One region of the Trichloromonas sp. genome, then DNA from elsewhere that is predicted to be linked to it. Evidence: riboswitches for the same ligand, from Rfam matches in the RefSeq annotation. Region 1 holds a riboswitch; the other holds the start of a gene.
What was found. A riboswitch is a leader RNA that binds a small molecule or an ion and turns the genes downstream of it on or off. The one in region 1 is predicted to bind molybdenum cofactor.
Positions count from the first base shown of each region.

Region 2: it holds a riboswitch for molybdenum cofactor, as region 1 does, so the genes downstream of both, ABYV89_RS03300 (substrate-binding domain-containing protein) here and ABYV89_RS04300 (aldehyde ferredoxin oxidoreductase C-terminal domain-containing protein) in region 1, are expected to answer to the same signal.

Region 1 covers NZ_JBFHGD010000031.1:12,435-19,524, reverse strand. The annotation lists gene nuoF (NADH-quinone oxidoreductase subunit NuoF) at 1-665, opposite strand, end outside; gene nuoE (NADH-quinone oxidoreductase subunit NuoE) at 712-1,200, opposite strand; gene moaA (GTP 3',8-cyclase MoaA) at 1,244-2,218, opposite strand; gene ABYV89_RS04310 (HesA/MoeB/ThiF family protein) at 2,262-3,089, opposite strand; gene ABYV89_RS04305 (MoaD/ThiS family protein) at 3,091-3,315, opposite strand; gene ABYV89_RS04300 (aldehyde ferredoxin oxidoreductase C-terminal domain-containing protein) at 3,410-5,140, opposite strand; molybdenum cofactor riboswitch at 5,172-5,289, opposite strand; gene ABYV89_RS04295 (iron-containing alcohol dehydrogenase) at 5,334-6,497, opposite strand.
Region 2 covers NZ_JBFHGD010000022.1:13,315-20,404, reverse strand. The annotation lists gene mobB (molybdopterin-guanine dinucleotide biosynthesis protein B) at 1-115, opposite strand, end outside; gene ABYV89_RS03315 (molybdopterin molybdotransferase MoeA) at 127-1,341, opposite strand; gene ABYV89_RS03310 (ABC transporter ATP-binding protein) at 1,308-2,045, opposite strand; gene ABYV89_RS03305 (ABC transporter permease) at 2,049-2,735, opposite strand; gene ABYV89_RS03300 (substrate-binding domain-containing protein) at 2,745-3,548, opposite strand; molybdenum cofactor riboswitch at 3,632-3,750, opposite strand; gene fdhD (formate dehydrogenase accessory sulfurtransferase FdhD) at 3,759-5,216, opposite strand; gene nrfD (NrfD/PsrC family molybdoenzyme membrane anchor subunit) at 5,365-6,576, opposite strand; gene ABYV89_RS03285 (4Fe-4S dicluster domain-containing protein) at 6,580-7,090, opposite strand, start outside.

The DNA of each region.
Region 1 (7,090 bases):
GCGCCGATCATCATCCCCTCGATCAGGCCGTAGGGGTCGCCTTCGAGTACCGAGCGGTCCATGAACGCCCCCGGGTCCCCTTCGTCGGCGTTGCAGATCAGGTACTTGGTCTCACCGGGGGTCGCCGCGCAGAAGCTCCATTTGACCCCGGTAGGGAAGCCGCCGCCCCCTCGTCCGCGCAGGCCGGAGCGCTTGACTTCGTCGATGACTTCGGCGGGCTTCATGGTCACCGCCTTCTTGATCCCCTGAAAGCCTTTGTGGTCGAGGAAGTCTTCGAGGCTCTCGGCATCGATGGTGCCGCAACGCGAGAAGATGATGCGCTGCTGCTTCTCGAGGAACTTGGCGTAATAGGGACCGGCCACCTTCTTTGCAACCGGCTCGTTGCCCAGCACATGCTGCTCGACGATCTGCGGCACCATCTCGGGCGTACAGAAGTCATAGGTCACGGCGGCCTGGCCGGGCATCACCACGTCGACCAGAACGTCGTTGGCGCAGAGACCGCGACAGCCGGTACCGACCACGTCGCAGCGCTTGCCGATCTTGGCTTCGACGCCCTGCTTGGCGAACTCCGCCTCAAAGGCGTCGCCAACAGCCTTCGCACCGGAGGCCAGCCCTCCTGTTCCCTGACAGATTAGAATTTTAATCGCTTCTGCTTTTGCGGCCATATCTATTTAATCCCCACTCGGTGAATGGTGTTAAGTCCCGGGAACCTTAGTCCATCGCCTGGTATTTCTTGATGACCTCGTCCATCTTCTGCACCGTGATGCTGCCGTAGGTATCATCATTGACCATGATAACCGGAGCCATCCCGCAGGCACCGATGCAGGCAACGTATTCGGCGGTGAACTTGAGGTCTTCCGTCGTCTCGGCGTGGCCGATCCCCAGCCGGTCGGTCAGCGTATCGGCAATCCGGCCCGCTCCCTTGACGTGGCAGGCCGTTCCCATGCAGACGCGGATGATGTACTTGCCCCGCGGCTCGAGATGGAACTGGGCGTAAAAGGTCAATACCCCGTAAATCTGGCTCGGGTAGACATTCAGACGCTCCGCCACCAGATGCACGGTCGGCTCGGGAATGTAGCCATAATGCTCCTGGATCGCCTGAAGGACCGGCATCAGGGCCCCCTTCATGTCCAGGTATTTGTCGATGACCGCATTGGCGCCGGCCAGGTCGATCTCTTCTTCGGGCATCGTTTCGTTCATTGTTTCATTCATTCCGCAGTGGGTTTGAGAAGACAAACGGGTATCAGCCGCCGATGGCGGCCATGGCAAAGGCCTGGTAACCGTCCTGGTCGCCGGCGAGATCGTGCTGAGAGGGCTTGCCGGCCACGACCCGGCGGAGTCCCTCGGCCAGAGCCTGGTTGTCGCGGGCCAGCAACGGCCGCAAATCGACCCCGGCATCAGAAAAGAGGCAGCTGCGCGCGGTCCCGGTGGCGGTCACCCGCACCCGGTTGCAGCTGTTGCAGAAATGTCCGGAGACAGCGGTAATCACACCGATCTCGCCGATGGCGCCATTGATACGAAAGTTTCTGGCCGGGCCGGACCGCTCGCCCCCATCGACCGATCGCAGCGCGTAACGCGCGGCCAGCCGGTGGATGATTTCGTCGCCGGAAATGACCTGTGAGCGCCAATCGCCGGCCTTGAGCGAGGGCATGTACTCGATGAAGCGAACCGTGACCGGGCGAGCCAGGGTGAGTTCGGCGAAATCTTCGATTTCAGAATCGTTGACTCCGCGCATCACCACCATATTGATTTTAACCCTCAGCCCCACCCGCTCCGCCGCCATCAGTCCGTCAACCACTTGGCGCAGGTCACCGGTGCGGGTGATGGCGACAAAGGTCTCGGGGGTGAGGGAATCGAGGCTGATGTTGACCCGCTGCACACCGGCAATCCTCAACGAAGCGGCCAGCTCGGGCAGCAGCTGGCCATTGCTGGTCAGTACCAGCTCCTTGAGCCCCGGCAGGGCTTTCAGGCGCGCCAGAAATTCGATGATTCCCTTGCGCACCAGCGGCTCGCCGCCGGTTACCCGGATTTTTTCGATCCCCTGCCCCACCGCCACCCGAGCGATCCGGTACAGGTCTTCATAGCTGAGGATGTTGTGCGGAGCGAGCTTGTCGACACCGGCCGCCGGCATGCAGTAACAGCAGCGCATGTTGCAGCGGTCGGTGACAGAGAGTCGCAGGTAGTTGATCTTGCGACCGAAGGGGTCGATCAGGGACATGCTGCCTCCAGCGCTTCAAGAGAAATACCTGATGGCGTAAATGTCATAAGCTGATTTCGCAGAATTCCATATCGAGCAGGTCGACATTCAGGCAACGCCCGGTCAGGGGGGTCCCCCTGTCGAGCAGCAGCTTGCAGACCTCGGCGACTTCGAGACTGGCCACCACCGCCGGGGTGAAGGAAGGGTTGCCCAGCTCTTTCTCCACGCCCTTGCTGGCGATGGCATGCCCCTGGCCTCGGTAAATTTTTTCCAGCAGCAGGTCTCCCGGCTGCTGGGTGGTCAGCTGCCCGTACCAGCCGGCAATGGCGCCGTGCACCAGCGGGATGCCGAGATCACGGCAGACAGCGGCGAGCTCGAGTCGCACGTTAATACTGTCGAGCCCGTCGACGGCGACCCGTGCCCCCTTGAGCAGGAGTCCCCCCTTGGCCGCCCCGAACGCCTCGGGAACCGCGGTTACGGAAACGGCCGGGTTAACCCGCGCCACCCGTTCTGCGGCGACATCCACCTTGCGGCGACCAAGATCGAGAGGAGTGGCCAGTAACTGGCGATTGAGGTTGTGCTCTTCAAAGACATCGGGATCGACGACCAGCAGTTCACCGACCCCCAGGCGGGCCAGCTCTTCGATGATGTAGCCACCGAGGCCGCCGCAGCCGATGACGGCCACCCGGCTGCCGAAGAGGGTCCGCTGATCGTCGCAGGAGATGATCTGCCGGTTGCGCTGGTAGCGTGCCGGCAGGATATCGGCGGCCAGGGCCTGAGCCTCGACCTGGGCCAGACTCAGCCCGAAACGCTCGGCGGCCGCCACCTGGGCGGTCCAGGGAAACAGGTCGCCGGTGCAGCGGGAACGGATAAACTCGAGCAGTTCGGTCATCTCAGCCTCCCCCGACCAGGGGGAAGAGCGAAAGGGTATCCCCTTCGGCCAGCACCCGGTCGACCTGGGCATGCCGACCGTTGACCATGACCACGCCGAGTTCCGCTTCGGTCAGACCAACCTCGGCGACGATCTGCCGGCAGGTCGTCCCCTGGGGAAAATCGAATTCAGCGACCTTGAAACGGCCGTTGCGGAACATGGCAAACAGCTTTACCGTCACTCTCATCCTTACCTCCTCAAGAGATGTCGGTCGGAACAAAAAAACCCCGGTGTGGCCAGAACGGCCACACCGGGAAAGGAGAGAGGACACGGACCTCTCTTTAGAAGTTCCAGAACTCGTCGATTTCCTCGTCGCTGAAATCCCAGACCACGTTGTGCGGTGCCACCGGCTCGAACTTGAAGAATTCGGGCAGGCGGTCATCGGCGGCGGTGAAACCGGCGGCCTGGTTGAAGGCACGCTCGATCTTCAGGACGCTCTTGCCGAGGTTGGTGACATCGTCGCCGGTCAGATTGATACCGAAACGGGCATTGATCATGTCGATCAGGGCCGGCAGGCATTCGGGGATGTCGAGGGCCGGGAAGGCGATGAAGATACACATGCCGGTCGAGTCGACGGCGGCGGTGGCGATCTGCAGGTTGCGGGAAAGCTCAACCTGGCCGTCCTTCTTCAAGGGGTCGACAAAGCCGCCGACGTTGAGGATGTTGGTGGCGATGGTGTAACCGGCGGTGTGGTCGGCGCCCATGGTGCTGGTGGCATAGGTGATGCCGATCCCCTTGACGCTGCGGGGGTCGTATGCGGGGATGCCCTGGTTCTTGACCACGGGGACGCGGGTGACGCCGTAGGTGCGGCCGACGTGACCGGTGCCGCCGCCGAGGATGCGGCCGAGCGCCGTCCCCTTGCCGATCTCTTCGGTCAGCATGCGGATGACACCTTTGCCGTCGCCGAAAGGCAGCACGCCGGCTTCCATGGCAACACCGAACATGACCGCGGTTTCAATCGAATCGACCCCGAGATCGTCCATGATATTGTCGGCCTCGGCGATGTCATCGAGGGTCTCGATGCAGCAGTTGGCGCCCAGGCCCCAGATGGTCTCGTACTCAAAGCCGGAGGTGACGTACTTGCCGTCCTTGTCGTTGTAGACCTGGGAGCACTGGATGATGCAGCCGGCATGGCAGCCGTGCTTGGTTTTGCCACCGCGCTCGACGATGGTGTCGTGCATGGTTTCACCGCTGATGTTGTCATGGGCGGCGAACTGGCCGGTGGTGAAGTTGCGGGTCGGCAGGCCGCCGGCCTCATTCAGAATGTTGACCAGCACGTTGGTGCCGTAGGTCGGCAGGCCTTCGCCAGCCACCGGGTGGTCGAGCAGGGCCTTGGCGAAGACGCGGGCCGCGGTCTTGAACTTGTCCGGATCGGCGATGGTGATGCCGGGAGCGCCTTCGGCATCGATGCTGATAAACTTGATTTTCTTCGAACCCATGACGCCGCCGAGACCGCCGCGACCGTGGCTGCGGATCTTGCTGTCGGGATCTTTGACCGAGATGTTGGCCATCGCCATTTTCATCTCGCCGGCCGGACCGATGGTCATCACGCCGGTCTTCTTGCCGAGGCGGGCCTCGATCGTTTCGATGACGGCGAAGTTACCCTTACCGATCAGTTCGCTCTCTTCGGCGATGGTGACGCCTTCCTTGGTGACATGCAGGCCGTACCACTTGTCATCCTTGGGCAGCCCTTCGATGATCAGGGCCTTGATCCCCATCTTGGCAAACTGCTGAGCGCTGGTGCCGCCGGCGTTGCTTTCCTTGATGGTGCCGGTCAGCGGGCTCTTGGCGCCGCAGGACATGCGGCCGGAGTTGGCGGCAGCGGTACCGCTGAGAAGACCCGGAGCAAAGACCAGCTTGTTGTTGGGGCCGAGAGCATGACAGGTGGGGGGAACTTCTTCGGAAACGATGGTCGAAGTCAGGGCGCGGCCACCGAGGCCGGCCCAATTGGCGGGCACATCCTCGACTTTAGCGGTGAGAGTGGTCATGTTGACGCGAAAAATTTTGTTCATTCTTGATTTCTCCCTTTCATGTGGTTCGTCCGCCGCGCGGAAGACATCTCCTTTCCGAAAGGGAGGCCCCGTCGTTTCCAACGGAACCCTTTGGCCAGCCACCCTGAGGCGATCCTGTTAGGCAGTGAGGCTCGGAGATGAGGTAAAAACCGGGACCGCGGAAACGCCCGCGGTCCCGGTCGGTGCAGTCGCCTTACATGGCAGCCTTGTAGATGCCGATGACGCAGTCGAGGGTCGCGGTGCGGGGGTTGGTCAGCATGCAGGCGTCCTTCATGGCGTTCTCGGCCATAATGCGCAGATCGGTTTCCTTGACGTTGAGCGCCGTGAGGCCGGCGGGGATCCCGATGTCGCTGGAGAGCTTGCGGATCGCAGCGATCCCCTTGGCGGCGGCTTCGACGTCGGAGAGGCCGCTGATGTTCTCACCCATGGCAACGGCGATGTCGGCGAAGCGCTTGGGGTTGGAAATCATGTTGAACTCGCACACCGACGGCAGCAGGATGGCGTTGCAGACACCGTGGGGCAGGTTGTAGAAGCCGCCGAGCTGGTGCGCCATGGCGTGAACGTAGCCGAGCGAGGCGTTATTGAAGGCCATGCCGGCCAGGTACTCGGCGTAAGCCATCTTGTCGCGAGCCTCAAGGTTCTTGCCGTTGGCCACAACCGGACGCAGGTACTCGGCGACCAGTTCAATGGCCTTGATGGCGCAGGCGTCGGTAATCGGGGTGGCGATGGTCGAGACATAGGCCTCGACAGCGTGGGTCAGGGCGTCCATGCCGGTAGCGGCGGTCAGGGCAGCCGGCTTGCCGACCATCAGAACCGGATCATTGATGGCGACATTGGGGGTGCAGCGCCAGTCGACGATGGCCATCTTCACCTTGGTGTCGGTGTTGGTGATGATGCAGAAGCGGGTCATCTCAGAAGCGGTGCCGGCGGTGGTGTTGATGGCGACGAAGGGAGGCATCGGCTTGCTGGTTTTGTTGACCCCTTCGCAGTCGCGGATGTGGCCGCCGTTGGTGGCGACCATGCCGATCCCCTTGGCGCAATCGTGGGAAGAGCCCCCGCCCAGGGAGATGATGGCGTCGCACTTGTTGTCCTGGTAAACCTTCAGTCCGTCATGGACGTTCTTGTCGGTCGGGTTAGGCTCTGCGCCGTCAAAAATAATCACGGACACGCCGGATTTCTCGACCTGCTCCTTGATCTGGGCAGCCATACCCATGGCGGTAATCCCTTTGTCAGTGACCAGCAGGGCCTTCTTGGCACCGAGGGCCTTGACCTGATCGCCGGCTTCCTTGGAGGAACCAACGCCCATAAGAGATACGGTGGGAATGAAGAATCCGAAAGTCTGATCTGCTAATGCCATTGTTTTTCTCTCCTATTTAATACGGTTGAGGATTATGCCCATTGACCTGTCATGCCATGGGACGCGCACTTGCTTTCAGGCACCGAGCGCCGACTATCAAACGCCTGCACCTTGTCAAATGATCCGCTTGAAACTGGAACAAGCAAATCAAACGATGGTTGGTACTTGAGCAACAACGATGCCAGCTCTTTCATGACGACACAATATTGCGTAAACACGATACTTTTCACGCCCCCCACAATCACTCCAAACCCCAGCAGTGCTGCACCATGACGGTGCATACTGTTCCACTATACACCAATCTGCACCATCCGCGACTCGGCGCACCATCCCGTCAGCACGTCGCCACGGTCCACCGACGCCCGCACCTGCCTGCGATCCACATTGGATCACCACGCACCATTACGGCCCACCGTGACGTTCCACATTGGCACACTTCGGGTCGACAGGGAACAGGTCACCCAGGGGCCAAAAACACATTTCCATTTTTCGGCAGCCGACCCGAACCCACCGGATAACGTAGACGGAATAGATTCTGCCGTCGGCGGCACCAGGCAAAACAAACAGCTTGTTTAAAGTTGTGCATGGGTCTT
Region 2 (7,090 bases), on a different contig from region 1:
GCTTGATGACGCCGACCCTGTAACCGCGGCTTTTCAGCTCGCCGATGACGTTCTCCAGCAGGGTGGTCTTGCCGGTCCCCGACTTGGCGACAAAGGAAATGGCCTTGCTTCTCATGATTACTCCTATCAATTGGCCAGGTCAGTAACCTGATCGAGCAGATGAATCTGGATTTCCTCGCCGGCTTCGTAGCGTTCGCGCTCGGCGGAGAGGATGGCGATGGCGTTGGCACGCAGCATGGTGCGCAGGATGCCGGTGTTCTGATCCCCCGAACTGGCCACCACCAGTTCGCCATTCTCGGCGAATACCGTGACCCGCATGAAGTGGGTGCGCCCCGGCTTCTTCTTTACCGGCTGCTTGAGGGTCGCCTTGATCAGCGGCTTGAGCACCTGCCGGTGCCCCATCATCTTGAGCAGGGCCGGCCGGGCGAATTCCTCGAAGGTGATCATGCTGGAGACCGGGTTGCCGGGGAGGGAAAAGACCGGCACCGCGCCTTTCATGCCGAAAGCGGTGGGACGCCCCGGCTTGATGTCGATCTTCCAGAAGAGCTGCTGCACGCCGAGTTCTTCCAGCACCTCGCGCACCAGGTCGCGGTCGCCGGCGGAGACCCCGGCCGAGGTGATCAGGGCGTCGCAGGTCAGCCCGGCGGTCAGCTTTTCGCGCAGGCTCTCCAGGTTGTCGCGGGCAATGCCCAGCATCACCGGTTCGGCGCCGGCCTCCTTGACCGCGGCGGCCAGCGACCAGGAGTTGCTGTTGATGATGGTCTCGTCCGTCAGCGGCTGGCCGAGCTCGACCAGTTCGTCGCCGGTGGAGAGGATCGCCACTTTCGGCCGGCCGTAGACCGCCACCCGGGCGCAGCCGAAGGAAGCGAGCAGGCTGATCTCCGCCGGACGCAGGGTGGTTCCGGCTTCCATCACCCGCTGGCCGGCGGTGATGTCCTCGCCGCGAAAGCGGATGTGGTCCTGCGCCTTCACCTTGCCGTGGATGGTCACTGCGGCGTCCCCCGAGTCGGTCTCTTCAAAAGGGACGACCGCGTCGGCGCCGGGGGGAAGCGGCGCGCCGGTCATGATCTTCACCGCACAACCGGGTCTCAGGGCCGGTTCGGCCCGGCCGCCGGCGGGGATGTAGCCGATCACCGGCAGCACCGTGCCAGGCTGGCAATCTTCGGCGCGCACAGCATAACCGTCCATCGCCGAGTTGTCAAAACGGGGCATGTCGAGGCCGGCGTCGAGCGGCTCGGCGATAGCGCGGCCGACGGCGTCGAGCAGATCGACCCGTTCGACGGCGAGCGGGCGCACCTGGGCGAGTATCAGCGTTCGTGCGTCTTCAAAGGATTTAGACATAAGGGACTCCCGGTGGCGGTCAGCCGATTGGATTTATTATTGGAGCAAGGCTGCCCCAGGATCCGCCCCTGGACCAGGCGGATTTCCTCGGCCCCCAGGCGCTGCACCAGGGGCGGATCGTGGCTCGACATGACCATCGACAGGCCCTGGTCGCGCAGACGGGCCAGCAGCCCTTCGAAAGCCAAGGCGCTGTCGCCGTCGAGGCCGGCGGTCGGTTCGTCGAGCAGCAGTATGCGAGGGTTGAGGGCCAGGGCCCGGGCCAGGGCGATCCGCTGGACTTCACCGCCGGAAAGCTGGTTGCCCCGCCGCTCGGCGAAACCGGCCAGGCCGACGGTCTGCAGCGCCCAGAGGGTGCGCCGCTCCCGTTCGCGCCGGGTCAGCCCGCGCAGCTTCAGACCGAAAGCGAGATTGGCCGCCACCGTGCCGGAGAAGAGAAAGGCCGACTGGTGCACCAGGGTGATATCCCGGCGCAGGCGGCAGAGATGGCGGTCCTGCAGCGGCAGCGGCAGACCATCGACGCGCAGGGTGCCGGACGTCGGCCACTCGAGCAGGGCCAGCAGCTGCAGCAGGGTGCTCTTGCCGGCGCCGTTGGCGCCGGTCAGGGCGTAAAGGCGGCCCGCCTGCAGTTCGAGCCGGTCGATCTGCAGCACGCTTTGATTGCCGCGCCGGTGCTCGATGTTGTTCAGTTCATAAAGGGGTGTCACATATCACCTCTGCTGCAGCAGGTTGAGAAACAGGTTGACCAGCAACGCGACCGCCATCAGCACCAGGCCGAGGGCGAGGCCGAAGGCGAACTCCCCCTTGCTGGTTTCCAGGGCGATGGCGGTGGTCATGGTGCGGGTGTAGCCGCGAATGTTGCCGCCGAGCATCATCGCCACGCCGACCTCGGCGATGACCCGGCCGAAACCGGCCACCACCGCGGCGATGATGCCGAAGCGCACTTCCAGCAGCAGTTGCAGCACACTGCGTACCGGCCCGGCGCCCAGGGTGCGGGCGGTCGGCAGAATGCGCGGGTCGGCCCCGGCCACCGCCGCCACCGTGTAATGGGCGACGATCGGCACCGCCAGCACCACCTGGCCGATCACCATCGCCCAGGGAGTGAACAATAGACCGAACTCGCCCAGCGGCCCCTGGCGGCTGATCAGGCCGTAGACGAGCAGCCCGACCACCACGGTCGGCAGCGCCATCAGGGTATTGAGCAGGGTCAGCACCAGCCGCTTGCCGCAGAAGCCGCGCAGGGCGATCACGCCTCCCAGCGGCACCGCGGCAACCATGGCGATGAGTATCGCCACGACGGAGACCCACAGCGAGGTCCAGACCGTGGTCAGAACCTCGCTGTCGAGGGCCAAGAGCAGCGCAATGGCGGTGCTGAATGATTCGCCGATGAAACTCAAATCTTCGTCTCAGTAGGTAAAGAAGAGGTTCTTGCCGTTTTTCTTGAAACCGGCAATGACCGCCTGCCCTTCACCGGAGAGCAGGTAGTCGATAAAGGACTGGGCCAGCTTCTGCTTGACGTGGGGGTGCCGCTGCGGATTAACCATGATCACCCCGTAGGGATTGAACAGCCGCTTGTCCCCCTCGGAAACAATCTGCAGGTCGCTCTTGTCGGCGAAGGCGATCCAGGTTCCGCGATCGGAGAGGGTGTAGCCCTTGCGCTCGGTGGCCATGGTGATCACCTCGCCCATGCCGCGCCCCGCCTCGAGATACCAGTCCCCGGCCGGTGCCGCTCCGGTCGCCTGCCAGAGCTCTTTTTCTTTGCTGTGGGTTCCCGACTGGTCGCCGCGAGAGACGAAAATGGCGGCGGCAGCGGCAATCTTCTGCATCGCCTCGGCCACGTCGGCACTGCCGCGCGCGCCGGCCGGATCGGCCGCGGGACCGAGCAGGACGAAGTCGTTGTACATCACGTCCTTGCGCTCGACGCCGTAGCCGGAAGCGACAAAAGCATCTTCCAGGCTCCGGGCATGAACCATCACCACATCGACGTCACCAGCCTCGCCGAGCTTGAGGGCCTTGCCGGTACCGACCGCGATCACGTCGACCTTGCAGTCGTTGGCCTTCTCAAAGGGAGGCAGAAGCTCGGCCAGCAGGCCGGAGTTTTCCGTCGAAGTGGTGGTGGCCAGGCGCAGGCGCTCCTCGGCGCCGGCCAGCGAAGGGGTCAGGGTGGTCAGCAGCAGAAGCAGGACGAGAAGGAAGCGGGTGATGAACATGTTGGATCTCCTTGGTTGACGTAAAGTGGCGAAATAAAAAAGCCCCTCCCGAAACGGAAAGGGCCTCCAACCGGCACCGTACGCCAGTCAACCGAGGGTCTCCTTTCCAAAAGGGAGGCCCGGCCGTTTCCAGCCGAACCCGTAGACCGCAGGCCTTGGGGATGAACCCGGTAGGCCATACGATTCGGAGAGTTGTCATTATATAGCGAATTACGCCATCCGCCTACCGGAATTTGCACTTTTTTCTGCGGCGGCTGTTTTTTTCGCCGCAGCGCAAGCCGGGTCCGGGGTCACCGGCAGCTGGTCGCGCAGGGCGAAGTATTCCTGCGGGGTGTTGATGTTGCGAAAGGACATCCCCTCGGGATCGACCTGCAGCAGTTCCGCTGCGGGCACCTCGACCACCTGCACTTCGTGGAAAAACTGGATAATTTTACGCCTTCCGGCGTCGAGCACCTGTTCGATCGCCGGCAGGCAGAGCTTGGAATAGAGCGCGTGCAGCGGCTCGAGACCGTGGCCGCTGCGGGGGATCACCACATCTCCCTGGTCACCCCGGGCACAGAGTTGACGAATGACCGGGGCAGAGAGAAAGGGCATGTCGCAGGCAACGACAAAGGACCGTTCGCTGCGGGCATGGCAAAGCCCCGAGTGGATCCCCGCCAGCGCCCCCTGCCGGTAGTAGATGTCAGGGACCTTGCGGCAGGGGAGATCGGCGTACAGCGACGGTGAGTTGGTCACCAGCACAACCTCGTCGAACAGTTCGGCCATCTGCCGGTAGACGTGCTCGATGAAGCGGCCGCCGGCCAAAGGCAGCAGCGACTTGTCGCTCCCCATCCGACGCGATTCGCCGCCGGCCAGGATAACCCCGGTGACACCGGCGATCTTCGGCAGCAGCCGGGGAGCGGCGAGTCGCTGCGGATGACAATAGACTTCAAAGCTTTCGCCGCGCAGGTAGCCGATCAGGGTGATGCCGGCCTGCTCGGCCATCTGCACTGCCATGTCGGTGGGCGAAGTGCGCGAAGCGATCAGCGAAATACCGAGCCGGGCCGCCTTGGCCACCATCTCGGTGGAGACCCGCCCCGAGCTGACCAGCATCTTGCCGGACAGGTCAATCCCTTTGAACAGGGCTTCGCCGGCGATGCGGTCAAGGGTGTTGTGGCGGCCGAGATCCTCGGCGTAAAGGAGCAGGCGCTGGCCGTCGCCAACCGCCGCCGAGTGGATGCCGCCGTGGCTCTGGTAGTTCTCGGCCTGCCGATGCAGCTCTTTCATCAGGGCGAACACCGCATCAGGGTTGAAGGTTGCCGCAGGCGCAGCGGAGAGCTCAGCCGGCGCGGCCGCCTCCGGCAGGCTGAAAGTGATGCCGGTGCCGCAGCCGGAAGTGAGGGTCGGCTTGAGCCGCTCGGGAATTTCCCGTTTCAGGCGCACCTGGGCGGCACCGAAATCAGAGCAGATGCCGAGCTGCAGAAAATCGTCGAGATGGCCGGCGAAACCCTGGTTGCGCAGGAAGCCGGCCACCAGAAAGTTGAGCTGATGGGGAGAGGCGATCAGGGTCGCCAGTTCGCGGCCGTTAACCGTCAGCCGCAGTGGGAATTCCTGAACGACCTGCCGTTCTTTTGCCGCCAGGCTGCCGCTTTTAAACTGGTAGATGGTGCGATTCCTTGAATGATCCATGGCTTGTTCCTTTGATCATTTTTTCACGCCAGCCCCTCACCCTGAGAAAGAGGGAACGGTCTCACCCATCAGGCAGGAATTGAAACCGTTATCCACAAGAAAAGTCCCCTCCCCCATCAAGGGGGAGGGTCAGGGTGGGGGTGTTTCCTTATCCGCCGTGGGCCGCCTTGGCTTCGGCCGGATGACCGTCATCGATCTTGTGGAAATGATCAGGAATCGTGTAATCGACCGTTTCCGGATGGTGCTCAAAGATCGGGAAGTACTTGGCAATCAGTACAAAGAAAAGGATGTGGCCGGCGATGATCCCGATGGTCACCAACGACTCGATGATCGAGGGGTAATAGATCTCGTTGGGATCCATCATGCCGAACATCGAGACGTTGAAGCGATTGAGCACCAGGCCGAAGACGACCAGGCAGGCGGCGATGACCCGGCGCCGGTCGTCTTCACGCACCGACTTCTGGGTGAACATGATCATCGGCAGGATGAAGCCGACACACATTTCCAAAACGAAGGAGAGGGTCAGCGCCGGACGATCGAAAAACGGCCCATCGGAAAGCGCCATCAAACTGTAGATCCGCAGGCCGATGTAGAGAGCCAGGGTCCATGGCAGAATCTTCGCCAGGGTGCGCAGCAGCACCCCCTCGTTGGGCTGCCCCATCCACTTGTGGCAGGAGGTGGCCTCGATGATGATGATGCACATGCCGGTGCAGATCGCACTGACCCAGAAGAGCAACGGGAGCAGCGGGTTGTACCAGAGGTTGTGCAGCTTGTCGACGGCGATCAGGAAGAAGGTTCCCAGCGACGACTGGTGCAGGGTGGAAATGGCCGCGGCCGCGATGACCAGGGGCATCTCCAGCCAGCGCAGCACCCGCAGCGGCAGGTGCCAGCCGAATTTCTCCGCCACCGGCGAGAGGAATTCGAGGAAGAGGACGGTGGTATAGGCCATGACGCACATGGCGACCTCGAACATCGGCGAGTGCAGGTTCCAGTAGCGCAGCACGTGCCAGCCCTTGTGCGGCTGGCCGAGGTCGAGCACCAGGCCGACGCAGACCAGCGAATAGCCGAGGAAGCCGGTGACGATCGCCGGCCGCACCAGCGGTTCGAGCTTCTTGATGTGGAAGACATGAACGATCGCCCCGAGGGTGAAGGCGCCGGCCGCCAGCGGCACGGCGGTCACCACGTCGAAGCTGATCCACAGCCCCCAGGGGTAGGTGTCGTTGAGGTTGGTGGTCGCCCCCAGGCCGAAGACAAAACGGGCCAGGGAGGCGATTGCGGCGATCACCACCAGCGCGATCAAAAATTTGATGAACCGGTGGTAGCCTTTAATTTCATTAACAACATATCTGGCTGCAGTCATCGGTCAGTCCTCCTTGGACTCGCTGGTCGATTGGGCCGCCTCGGCTTCTTCCCGTTCTTTTTTCAGGCGGTCCTTGCGGTGGTTGATCCACGAAATGGCCGACAATCCGCCCCCTACGGTGAGGAAGGCGGCCGGCACCAGGCGCAGGGCCTGCCAGGTGTAGCCCGGCAGCGGACGCATGGTGACCGGCTTGAAGCCGAGTTCGTCGAAAGGAAGACTGGTCAGGTAGATGACGCTGGTGCCGCCGGCCTGATCCATCCCGTAAACCTTGTGAATGTATTTGTCGGGATACTCACTCAGGCGGCGCTCCGCTTCCTTGATCATCTCGTCACGGGGGCCGTAGGTGATCGCCGTCGGGCAGGTGGCGGCGCAGGCCGGCTTCATCCCCTCCTTGACCCGGCTGTAACAGCCGGTGCACTTCTTGACCAGCGGCAGCCCCTTGCTCCACTCGTACTTGGGCACGCCGAAGGGACAGGCGATCATGCAGAAACGGCAGCCGATGCAGCGGTCGGCC